Azospirillum brasilense: one gene and its partner. Each later gene encodes a partner of the first gene's protein in a complex. Links are inferred from orthologs where the notes say so. Each region holds a gene or a part of one and is shown in the gene's direction. Other genes may lie near its edges.

The links.
Region 2: the proteins of tig (region 1) and rpsG are in contact, whole or in part, in a crystal structure (PDB 3GTY), measured with the Thermotoga maritima proteins. The link is inferred for Azospirillum brasilense from one-to-one orthologs. Residues at the interface, in WP_004081061.1 of Thermotoga maritima: Glu122, Val124, Val129, Leu130, Tyr133, Glu188, Gly259, Ile262, Tyr263, Glu266, Ser270, Glu273, Gln274, Glu277, Arg308, Gln311, Ile312, Ser315, Tyr316, Glu325, Arg329, Arg336, Leu363, Phe366, Trp367, Arg373, Leu377, Arg381, Leu384, Glu387; in WP_004081843.1 of Thermotoga maritima: Lys34, Lys52, Lys55, Glu59, Arg62, Gln63, Glu66, Asn67, Lys69, Val71, Arg95, Ala109, Lys110, Lys111, Gly112, Arg113, Pro114, Glu117, Glu121, Ile124, Ala125, Tyr127, Asn128, Asn129, Thr130, Gly131, Lys135, Asp139, Arg142, Met143.

Annotation. Positions count from the first base shown.
Region 1 is NZ_CP059449.1:2,714,683-2,722,355, reverse strand. What follows is about bases 2,991-5,877. They hold tig (trigger factor), read left to right. Parts: upstream 2,991-3,710; coding sequence 3,711-5,045; downstream 5,046-5,877. Other genes in these bases: clpP (ATP-dependent Clp endopeptidase proteolytic subunit ClpP), read left to right, coding at 5,148-5,783; H1Q64_RS12955 (malonyl-CoA decarboxylase), read left to right, coding at 2,991-3,361. Also shown: H1Q64_RS12960 (NAD(P)H-hydrate dehydratase), read left to right, coding at 224-1,690; more of H1Q64_RS12955, read left to right, coding at 1,796-2,990; ATP-dependent Clp protease ATP-binding subunit ClpX, read left to right, coding at 6,000-7,268; lon (endopeptidase La), read left to right, coding at 7,554-7,673. UniProt on the Bacillus subtilis protein: Involved in protein export. Acts as a chaperone by maintaining the newly synthesized protein in an open conformation. Functions as a peptidyl-prolyl cis-trans isomerase.
Region 2 is NZ_CP059449.1:1,814,820-1,817,722, forward strand. It holds rpsG (30S ribosomal protein S7), read left to right. Parts: upstream 1-1,168; coding sequence 1,169-1,639; downstream 1,640-2,903. Other genes in the region: H1Q64_RS08535 (DJ-1/PfpI family protein), read left to right, coding at 1-464; rpsL (30S ribosomal protein S12), read left to right, coding at 785-1,156; fusA (elongation factor G), read left to right, coding at 1,666-2,903.

The DNA of each region.
Region 1 (7,673 bases):
TCATTCCGTCCCCCGGTGGCGGTGGTAGCTCAGTTGGTAGAGCTCTCGGTTGTGGTCCGAGCGGTCGTGGGTTCGAGTCCCATCCATCGCCCCAGTTCTTCCTTCCAATTTTCGTGCCAGGCAGGCCACTCCTTTCATTCCTCCTGTGCCCGGCTATGCTGCGGCCGTCGCGGTGCTTATTGTGCCGGGTGACGGTGATGCGGGATTGCGGCGGGTGGAGGCTATGGACGAACTGCTTTCCGTGGCGGAGATGTACCGCGCCGACGCGCTGACCATGGCGGGCGGCGTGCCGGGGCCTGTTCTGATGGAAGCGGCGGGAGCCGCTGTGGTGCGCGCGGTCTGCGAGCGCTGGGCGCCGCACCCGACCGTTGTCCTGTGCGGGCCGGGCAACAACGGTGGCGACGGGTTCGTCATCGCGCGTCTTCTTCTCGAAGCGGGCTGGCCGGTGCGGCTGGCCCTGCTGGGGTCGCGCTCCGCCCTGCGCGGCGACGCTGCGGTGGCGGCCGGGCGCTGGACCGGGCCGGTGGAAGCCGCCGACCCCTGGCTGCTGGAGGGCAATCCTCTGGTGATCGATGCGCTGTTCGGGGCCGGGCTCGCCCGCCCGCTCGACGGCATGGCCAAGGAGGTCGTCGAGGCGATGGCGGGGCGCACCGTCGTCGCCGTGGACGTGCCGAGCGGCCTGCACGGCGACAGCGGCCAGGTGATGGGGGCGGCCCCGCAGGCGGCGCTGACCGTCACCTTCTTCCGCCGCAAGCCCGGCCATCTGCTCCTGCCGGGCCGGGTCCTCTGCGGGGAGGTGGTGGTCGCCGACATGGGCATTCCCGACACCGTGCTGGACGCCATCGCGCCGCAAACCCTGCTGAACGGCCCTGACCTGTGGCGGCAGCGCTACCCCTGGCCGCGGCTCGACGCGCACAAATACGCGCGGGGGCACGTCGTGGTGCTGGGCGGGGCGCGGATGACCGGCGCGGCGCGCCTGTCGGCACGGGGCGCCCTGCGCGCCGGGGCGGGGCTGGTCACGGTGGCCTGTCCGCCCGACTCGATGCCGATCTACGCCGCCGGCTCGCCCAGCCTGATCGTGACCGACGTGGCGGACCGCGCCGCCTTCGAGGCCCTGCTGGCGGACCCGCGCAAGAACGCGGTGCTGCTGGGGCCGGGGGCCGGAGTCGGAGCGGACACGCGGGGCTATGCGCTCGCCGCGCTGGGCGCTGGCAAGGCCTGCGTGCTGGACGCCGACGCGCTGACCAGCTTCGCCGAGTCGCCCGCCGACCTGCTCGACCGGCTGAACAAGCGCTGCCTGCTGACCCCGCACGAAGGGGAATTCGCACGGGTCTTCCCGGATCTCGCGGCGTCCGAAGGTGGCAAACTGACGCGCGCCCGCGCCGCTGCGGCGCGCTGCGGCGCGGTCGTCCTTTTGAAGGGTGCCGACACGGTGGTCGCGGCGCCGGATGGACGGGCCGTCATCAACGCCAACGCTCCGGCCGATCTGGCGACCGCCGGGTCGGGGGACGTGCTGGCGGGCATCGCGCTCGGGCTGATCGCCCAAGGGATGGACACGTTCGACGCCGCCTGTGCCGCGGTCTGGCTGCACGGCGAGGCGGCCAACGCCTTCGGACCGGGTCTGATCGCCGAGGATCTGCCGGACGCGCTGCCGGGGGTGTTGAGGCGGCTCAAGGCGGGGGTGCGCTGACCCGGCTTCCTCAGGGCATACATACGCCTGGACAGGGGGCTTACCCTTAAGGCCGGGCTCAAGCTATGGCTTGCCGAGAGCGCGCCCGCACGCCAGACTCTGGGTATGAGCGAGACGCCCGAGATCAAATCCGCTGAGACCCGGTCCAGCCCGTCCGTCCCGGCCCAGCCCCCCGCCATCGGGGTGGGAACACCGCCGGGCCTGCTCGACCGCACCCTGGACACGCTGCGCGCGGGCTGGCGCGAGATCGCCGCCTCCGCCCGCGGGGTGGTCGGCGCCGCGCCGCGCGCCAATCTGCCCAAGGAGGACGCGGAGCGGCTGAAGGAACAGATCGAAGCCTGCCTGGAGGGCCGAGGCGGCGAGGTGTCGGCGCGGGCGCGGGCGGCGCAGCTCGGCCGCACCTATCTGGCGCTGGACGGGCAGGGGCGGCGCAATTTCCTGATGATGCTGGCGCGCGATTTCGACGTGGACCGCGCCGCCGTCGACCGGGCGATGGCGACCTTCCAGACGGCGGGCGATCCGGTGTCGCGCGGCCATGCCGAGCGCGCCCTGCGCCGCGCGCTGGAGCCGCCCCGGCTGCGGCTGCTCACCCAGTTCAACGGTCTGCCGGAAGGGGTGAAGTTCCTGGTGGACCTGCGCGCCGAGCTGATGGAGATGGCGCGCGGCGAGCCGCTGCTCCAGGCGCTGGAGGACGATCTCAAGAGTCTGCTGCGCAACTGGTTCGACGTCGGCTTCCTGGAAATGCGTCGGATCACCTGGGACAGCCCGGCCTCGCTCCTGGAAAAGCTCATCAAGTACGAGGCGGTGCACGAGATCAGCGGTTGGCGGGACCTGAAGGACCGCCTCGACTCCGACCGCCGCTGCTTCGCCTTCTTCCACCCGCGCATGCCGAACGAGCCGCTGATCTTCGTCGAGGTGGCGCTGGTCCAGGGCATGTCGGACAACGTCCAGGCGCTGCTCGACCCCTCCGCCCCGGTTTGCGACCCGAAGAGCGCCGACAGCGCCATCTTCTATTCCATCTCCAACGCCCAGGTGGGGCTGGCGGGAATCAGCTTCGGCAACTTCCTCATCAAGCGGGTGGTGGACGGGCTGACCGGCGAGTTCCCCAACATCAAATGCTTCGCCACCCTGTCGCCGATTCCCGGCTTCCGCCGCTGGCTGGACCGGGAACTGGCCGAGCGCGGCGATTCGCTGCTCAGCCCGCCCGAGGCGGAACGCATCGCCGAGGCCATGACCAGTCATCCGGGAAACGGCGAATCGGAGACGGACAGCGACGCGGACGAGCGCCCGGTGCTGGCCGGAGCCCTGGCTCTGCCCTCCTGGCACGCCGACGAGGAGCTTCAAAAACAGCTTCGCGGCCCGTTGATGCGGCTGTGCGCGCACTACTTGACGACGGCGCGCGCGTCGGACCGCCGCAGCGAAAGGCCGGGCGCGGCGCCGGCGCGGGCGCTCGATCCGGTCGCGCACTTCCACCTCAGCAACGGGGCCCGCATGGAGCGGCTGAACTGGCTGGGCGACCGTTCGGCCAAGGGGCTGCGGCAGTCCTGCGGGATGATGATCAACTACCGTTACAAGCTGGGCGAGATCGACGCCAACCACGAGGCGTACCGGGGGGAGGGCAAGGTCAACGCTTCCTCCTCCATCCGGTCGTTGGGGAAGGGGGGCGGATGAGGCGGCTTGCCGTTCGCCGGGGCGCTTCCCTCGGGGCTTTCCGGGCCACCCACCAATGGCGTGCGGAACGGCGCCCATTTTGCCTGTTTGCGGCGCGAACCCTGTGCTATAGAGCGGACTTCGCCGGCAGTCCGTCGGGTGTTCCGCACCCGTCGCGGGCTGTCTATGCCATTGCGGGCGTGGCGGAACTGGTAGACGCGCCGGATTTAGGTTCCGGTGACTTCGGTCGTGGGGGTTCGAGTCCCTTCGCCCGCACCATGGCAACAGCTTGGACCGCATGGGAACACACGGTTTCGGGCCGCCCGGACGGGCGCCGCCGGGCCGGACAACGAGATAGGCTTTCGTTCCGATGAACATCACCGAGACCAGCGCCGACGGCCTGAAGCGCGAGTACAAGGTCGTCATTTCCGCCCAGGATATCGAACAGAAGGTGCAGGGCCGGCTCGAAGAGCTGCGCCGGACGGTGCAGCTCCCCGGCTTCCGTCCGGGCAAGGTGCCGGTTGCCGTGATCAAGCAGCGCTACGGCGGCAGCGTGCTGGCCGAGGCTCTGGAGGATGCGATCGCCGACAGCTCGCGCCAGGCGCTGAACGAGCGCGGCCTGCGCATCGCCATGCAGCCGAAGATCAACGTCGAGAAGTACGAGGACGGCGGCGACCTATCCTACACCATGGGCGTCGAGCTTCTGCCGGACATCGAGCCGGGCGATCTCAGCGGCCTGGAGCTTGAGAAGCCGGTCGCCACGGTCGAGGATTCGGCCGTCGACGAGGCGCTGACCCGTCTGGCCTCCGCCCATTCGGTGCAGGCCCCGGTCACCGAGGACCGCGCGGCCGAGACGGGCGACATCGCCGTGATCGACTTCGCCGGTTCGGTCGATGGCGAGGCACTGCCGGGCATGGACGGCAAGGACTACCCGCTGGAACTGGGCGCCAACCAGTTCGTTCCGGGCTTCGAGGAGCAGCTGGTCGGCGCCAAGGCCGGCGAGCACCGCACGGTGAAGGTCACCTTCCCGGCCGACTACCCGCACGACCGCCTGAAGGGTGCGGACACCGTGTTCGAGGTGGACGTCAAGGAGCTCCGCAAGAACGTCCCGGCCGAGGTCAACGACGACCTCGCCAAGGAGTTCGGCATGGAGAGCCTGGAGAAGCTGCGCGAGGCCGTCGGCGACCGCATCAAGGGCGAGTACGCCAACGTGTCGCGCCTGCGCGTCAAGCGCCAGCTCCTCGACAAGCTGGCCGAGGCGCACTCCTTCGAAGTCCCGCCGGGCATGGTGGACGTCGAGTTCGAGGGCATCTGGCAGCGCCTTCAGCAGGAGCTGAAGAACGGCACCGCCGGTGAGGACGCCGGCAAGCCGGAAGAAGAGCTGAAGACCGAGTACCGCGGCATCGCCGAGCGCCGCGTGCGCCTGGGCCTGCTGCTGTCGGAAATCGGCCGCCGCAACGACATCCAGGTGACCCAGGACGAGATCAACCGCGCCCTGATCGCGGAAGCCCGCCGCTTCCCCGGCCAGGAGCGTCAGGTGTTCGAGTTCTTCAAGCAGAACCGGGAAGCGCTGGAAAACCTCCGCGCCCCGATCTTCGAGGACAAGGTCGTTGACTACATCCTGGACCAGGCCAAGGTGAGCGAGAAGCCGGTGTCCGCCGAAGAGCTGATGAAGGACCCCGACGAGGAGGCCGAGGCGGCCTGATCGTCAGAAAGGTTGAGGGGCGGCCTACCGGTCGCCCCTTTCCATTCCTATATGTAGACTGCTCAGACGACTAACCGAGCTGCGGGAGCAGGGAAGACCACCATGTACGACTTCGAACCGAAGATGAATGCTCTGGTCCCGATGGTCATCGAGCAGACCAACCGGGGCGAACGAGCGTACGATATTTACTCGCGCCTGCTGAAGGAACGGATCATCTTCTTGATCGGTGGCGTGAACGACGCCGTCGCCAGCCTGATCTGCTCGCAGCTGCTGTTCCTGGAATCGGAGAACCCGAGCAAGGACATCGCGCTCTACATCAATTCGCCGGGCGGCTACGTCTCGGCCGGTCTCGCCATCTACGACACCATGCAGTACATCCGTCCGCAGGTGTCGACGGTGTGCATGGGGCAGGCGGCCTCGATGGGTTCGCTTCTGCTCGCCGCCGGCGCGCCGGGCAAGCGCTTCTCGCTGCCGAACAGCCGGATCATGATCCACCAGCCGTCGGGCGGCGCCCAGGGCCAGGCCTCGGACATCGAGATCCAGGCCCAGGAGATCCTGAAGCTGCGCTCGCGCCTCAACGACATCTACGTCAAGCACACCGGCCAGTCGCTCGACACCATCGAGGCGGCCATGGAGCGCGACAAGTTCATGTCTCCTGAGGAAGCCAAGGCGTTCGGCCTGATCGACGAGGTCGTGGAAAAGCGTCCCGGCTCGGTCGGCGACGGCAGCGCCGCCTGAGGGCACGCACGAACTAATGATTGATTGCGCCGGTTCCCTGTTGTTGAATGATGGGGAACCGGTCCGATGGATCGGGTTCGAAGGATGAGTGAGCGGATGCGTTAACCTTGTCGCGGGCCTTCCCCGTGACAACCTTTGAAAGGACCGGCGTCGGGGGACGCCGCAGGCGGTTGACAGGTTATACGGATCAGTCCCCCGCGAGATGACGGAGTACCGATGAGCAAGTCCAGCAGCGGCGATTCGAAGAACACGCTCTACTGCTCCTTTTGCGGCAAGAGCCAGCACGAGGTCCGCAAGCTGATTGCCGGTCCGACGGTGTTCATCTGCGATGAATGCGTCGAGCTGTGCATGGACATCATTCGCGAGGAGAACAAGACGACCCTCGTGAAGTCCCGCGACGGCGTGCCGACCCCGCGCGACATCCATGCGGTACTGGACGATTACGTGATCGGCCAGCATCACGCGAAACGGGTCCTTTCTGTTGCGGTGCACAACCACTACAAGCGGTTGGCGCACGGCACGAAGCACAACGACGTCGAACTGGCGAAGTCCAACATCCTGCTGGTCGGCCCCACGGGCTGCGGCAAGACGCTGCTCGCCCAGACGCTTGCCCGGATCATCGACGTTCCCTTCACGATGGCCGACGCCACGACCCTGACCGAGGCGGGCTATGTCGGTGAGGACGTCGAGAACATCATCCTCAAGCTGCTCCAGGCCGCCGACTACAACGTCGAGCGGGCGCAGCGCGGCATCGTCTACATCGACGAGGTCGACAAGATCAGCCGCAAGTCCGACAACCCCTCGATCACGCGCGACGTGTCGGGCGAGGGCGTGCAGCAGGCCCTGCTGAAGATCATGGAAGGCACCGTCGCCTCCGTGCCTCCGCAGGGCGGCCGCAAGCACCCGCAGCAGGAATTCCTGCAGGTCGACACCAGCAACATCCTGTTCATCTGCGGCGGTGCCTTCGCCGGGCTGGACAAGATCATCGCGCAGCGCGGCAAGGGCACCTCGATCGGCTTCGGCGCCGACGTCCGTGGTCCGGACGAGCGTTCGACCGGCGATATCCTGCGTGAGGTCGAGCCCGAGGATTTGCTGAAATTCGGCCTGATCCCCGAGTTCATTGGCCGTCTGCCGGTGGTCGCAACCCTGTCCGACCTGGACGAGGCGGCTCTGGTCGAGATCCTCACCAAGCCGAAGAACGCCCTGGTCAAGCAGTACCAGCGCCTGTTCGAGATGGAGGATGTCCGTCTGGAATTCTCCGACGACGCCCTGCGCACCATCTCCCATAAGGCGATCCAGCGGAAGACCGGCGCCCGTGGCCTGCGTTCGATCATGGAGTCGATCCTGCTCGACCCAATGTTCGATCTGCCGGGTCTGTCGGGGGTGGAAAGCATCCTGGTCAACAAGGAAGTGGTCGAAGGGCGCGCCAAGCCGCTTTACGTCCACGCCGAGCGCCGCGGGGAGCAGCAGGCACCGGGTGCCTGAGTTCGTCACGGCCGATCAGTATCGGATACGGGGAAGGGCGCCTTTGGGCGCCCTTTGTCGTTTCCGGCTTATGCAGACATCGAGGGAGCCACTCGGGCCGCGGAGCGGTCGGACCGGCATGTCGCACCGCCATACGGAATTGGGGTTCTGGCCCTTGAAGGGGGGCTATGGCTGTGCCACGTTAGAAAAAGTGCCGGTTTTCGATCCCTGTGCTCATCCCTCGAGGCGGGGCTCTTCCCAGGCCCATCCCGGGCTGACGGCGTCCCAATGAAAGAGGCCCAATCAATGTTCGAAATCCCTCGTGGTGCCCTCTATCCGGTCCTGCCGCTCCGCGACATCGTGGTTTTCCCCCACATGATCGTGCCTCTTTTCGTCGGCCGTGAGAAATCCGTGCGCGCCCTGGAA
Region 2 (2,903 bases), 900 kb from region 1 along the record:
AGGAGGTTTTGAGCTTCCTGGAGGAGCGGGGGTCCAGCACTCGGTATATCTCCGGGATCTGCACCGGCTCCCTGGTTCTCGGCGCCGCCGGGTTGCTGGAGGGGAAGCGGGCCGGCACGCATTGGGCCTCCCGTGACTTCCTCGCTGCCTTCGGCGCCACGCCGGTCGCTGAGCGCGTGGTGGCGGACGGCACCCTATACACCGGCGGCGGCGTGACCGCTGGAATAGACGTGGCGCTGCGGATCGTTGCCGACCTGTTCGGCGAGCAGGCCGCGAAACTCGTCCAGCTCTCCATCGAATACGACCCCCAGCCGCCCTTCAACGCCGGTGTGCCGGACGGGGCGGGGGAGGTGGTGACGGCCGATCTCCTCACGCGGATGCGCCCGATGCTTGAGGCGCGGGCCGCCGCGGTGGCGGCAGGTGCCGACGCGTTGCGACGCCGCCGGTCCGCTCGCGCCAGCTGACGCAAAAACGTCGTCGAAGCGCACGAAGAACGGTCATCTGCGCGCTTGACGGGTTCCCGGCAGACCCATATAGTCCGCGAACTTCAAAAGGAGCCTCGGGAAGGTCTTTCGTCCATTCCGTCCGGCATCCGGCTGAACCCAAGCGACATAGCTGAACGACAGGGTCCTTGCGGACCGATCCGACGGCGTTCGACCATTGGGCCCGCTCGAAGCCCCTCAGGCTTCGCAGGCGGGCTTTTGTATCGTCCGGTTAACGCTGGGCGTTTTTCCAATCGGTCCGGCTCCGCCGGCCGATCGACCTGAAGGGATGAAGGGCAGATATGCCGACGATCAACCAGTTGATCCGTAAGCCGCGCGAGCCCTTGGCCGCGCGCAATAAGGTTCCCGCGATGGAGGCGTGCCCGCAGAAGCGTGGCGTCTGCACCCGCGTCTACACGACCACGCCGAAGAAGCCGAACTCGGCTCTGCGTAAGGTCGCCCGCGTTCGCCTGACGAACGGCTTCGAAGTGACCTCCTACATCCCCGGTGAAGGCCATAACCTCCAGGAACACTCGGTGGTTATGATCCGCGGCGGCCGTGTGAAGGATCTTCCCGGCGTTCGCTACCACATCATCCGCGGCACGCTCGATACCCAGGGCGTGAAGGACCGTAAGCAGCGTCGTTCGAAGTACGGCGCGAAGCGTCCGAAGTAAGGAGTATTCACGATGTCCCGTCGTCGTCGCGCCGAGAAGCGTGAGGTCCTGCCGGACGCCAAGTATGGCGACCGCGTCCTGACCAAGTTCATGAACTGCCTGATGCTGGACGGCAAGAAGTCCGCTGCCGAGCGCATCGTCTACGGCGCGCTCAGCCGCATCGAGGCCAAGACCAAGAACGAGCCGGTTCAGGTCTTCCACGACGCCCTGCTGAACGTGAAGCCGCACCTCGAAGTGCGCTCGCGTCGCGTCGGTGGCGCCACCTATCAGGTTCCGGTCGAGGTCCGCACGGACCGCGCCCAGGCCCTGGCCATCCGCTGGCTCATCGGCGCCGCCCGCGCCCGCTCGGAAAACACCATGACCGAGCGTCTGTCGGGTGAGCTGCTGGATGCCGCCAACCAGCGTGGCACTGCCGTGAAGAAGCGCGAAGACACCCATCGTATGGCGGAAGCCAACAAGGCCTTCTCGCACTACCGCTGGTAAGGCACCCACCGGCCCAGGTGCTTGTCATGCCCCGTTCCCATCCCCTGAACCGTTACCGCAACATCGGCATCATGGCTCACATCGATGCCGGTAAGACCACGACCACCGAACGCATTTTGTACTACACTGGAAAGTCGTACAAAATCGGTGAGGTGCACGAGGGCACCGCGGTGATGGATTGGATGGAGCAGGAACAGGAACGGGGCATCACCATCACCTCCGCGGCCACGACCTGCTTCTGGCGCGATCACCGCATCAACATCATCGACACGCCGGGGCACGTCGACTTCACCATTGAAGTCGAACGCAGCCTGCGCGTGCTCGACGGTGCGGTTGCGGTGTTCGACTCCGTTGCGGGGGTGGAGCCTCAGTCTGAGACCGTGTGGCGGCAGGCCGACAAGTACGGCGTGCCCCGCATGTGTTTCGTCAACAAGCTGGATCGCACCGGCGCGGACTTCTTCCGCTGCGTCGCCATGATGAAGGAACGGCTGGGCGCTTTCCCGCTCGTTCTCCAGCTTCCGATCGGGTCCGAGGCCAGCTTTGTCGGCGTCGCCGATCTGGTCGCCATGCGCGCCATCGTCTGGAAAGAAGAGACGCTGGGCGCCGAATTCTATTACACCGACATTCCGGACGCCCTGAGGGACGAAGCAGCGCGCCACCGCCAGGCGCTGCTCGACGCCGTCCTGGAACTCGACGACGCGGCCATGGAGGCCTATCTCGAGTCCGGGCAGGAACCCTCCGCGGACACGCTCAAGGCCTGCATCCGCAAGGGCACCATCGGCCTGCGCTTCGTGCCGGTCCTCTGCGGCTCGGCCTTCAAGAACAAGGGCATCCAGCCGATGCTGGACGCCGTGGTGGACTATCTGCCGGCCCCCGTGGACGTCGGGGCGGTCAAAGGGCACCGTGTCGGCAGCCCCGAGACGGACGAGCGCGCACCGGACGACACCGCTCCCTTCTCCGCGCTCGCCTTCAAGATCATGAACGATCCCTTCGTCGGATCACTGACCTTCGTGCGCGTCTATTCCGGCACCGTCGCCTCCGGCACCGCCGTGCTGAACCCCGGCAAGGACGAGAAGGAGCGCATCGGCCGCATGCTGCTGATGCACGCCAACAGCCGGGAGGAGATCGACGAGGCCTACGCCGGCGACATCGTCGCCTTCACCGCGCTGAAGAGCACGACGACCGGCGACACGCTGTGCGATCCCGCCAAGCCCATCGTCCTGGAACGGATGGAGTTTCCGGAACCGGTCATCGAGGTGGCCGT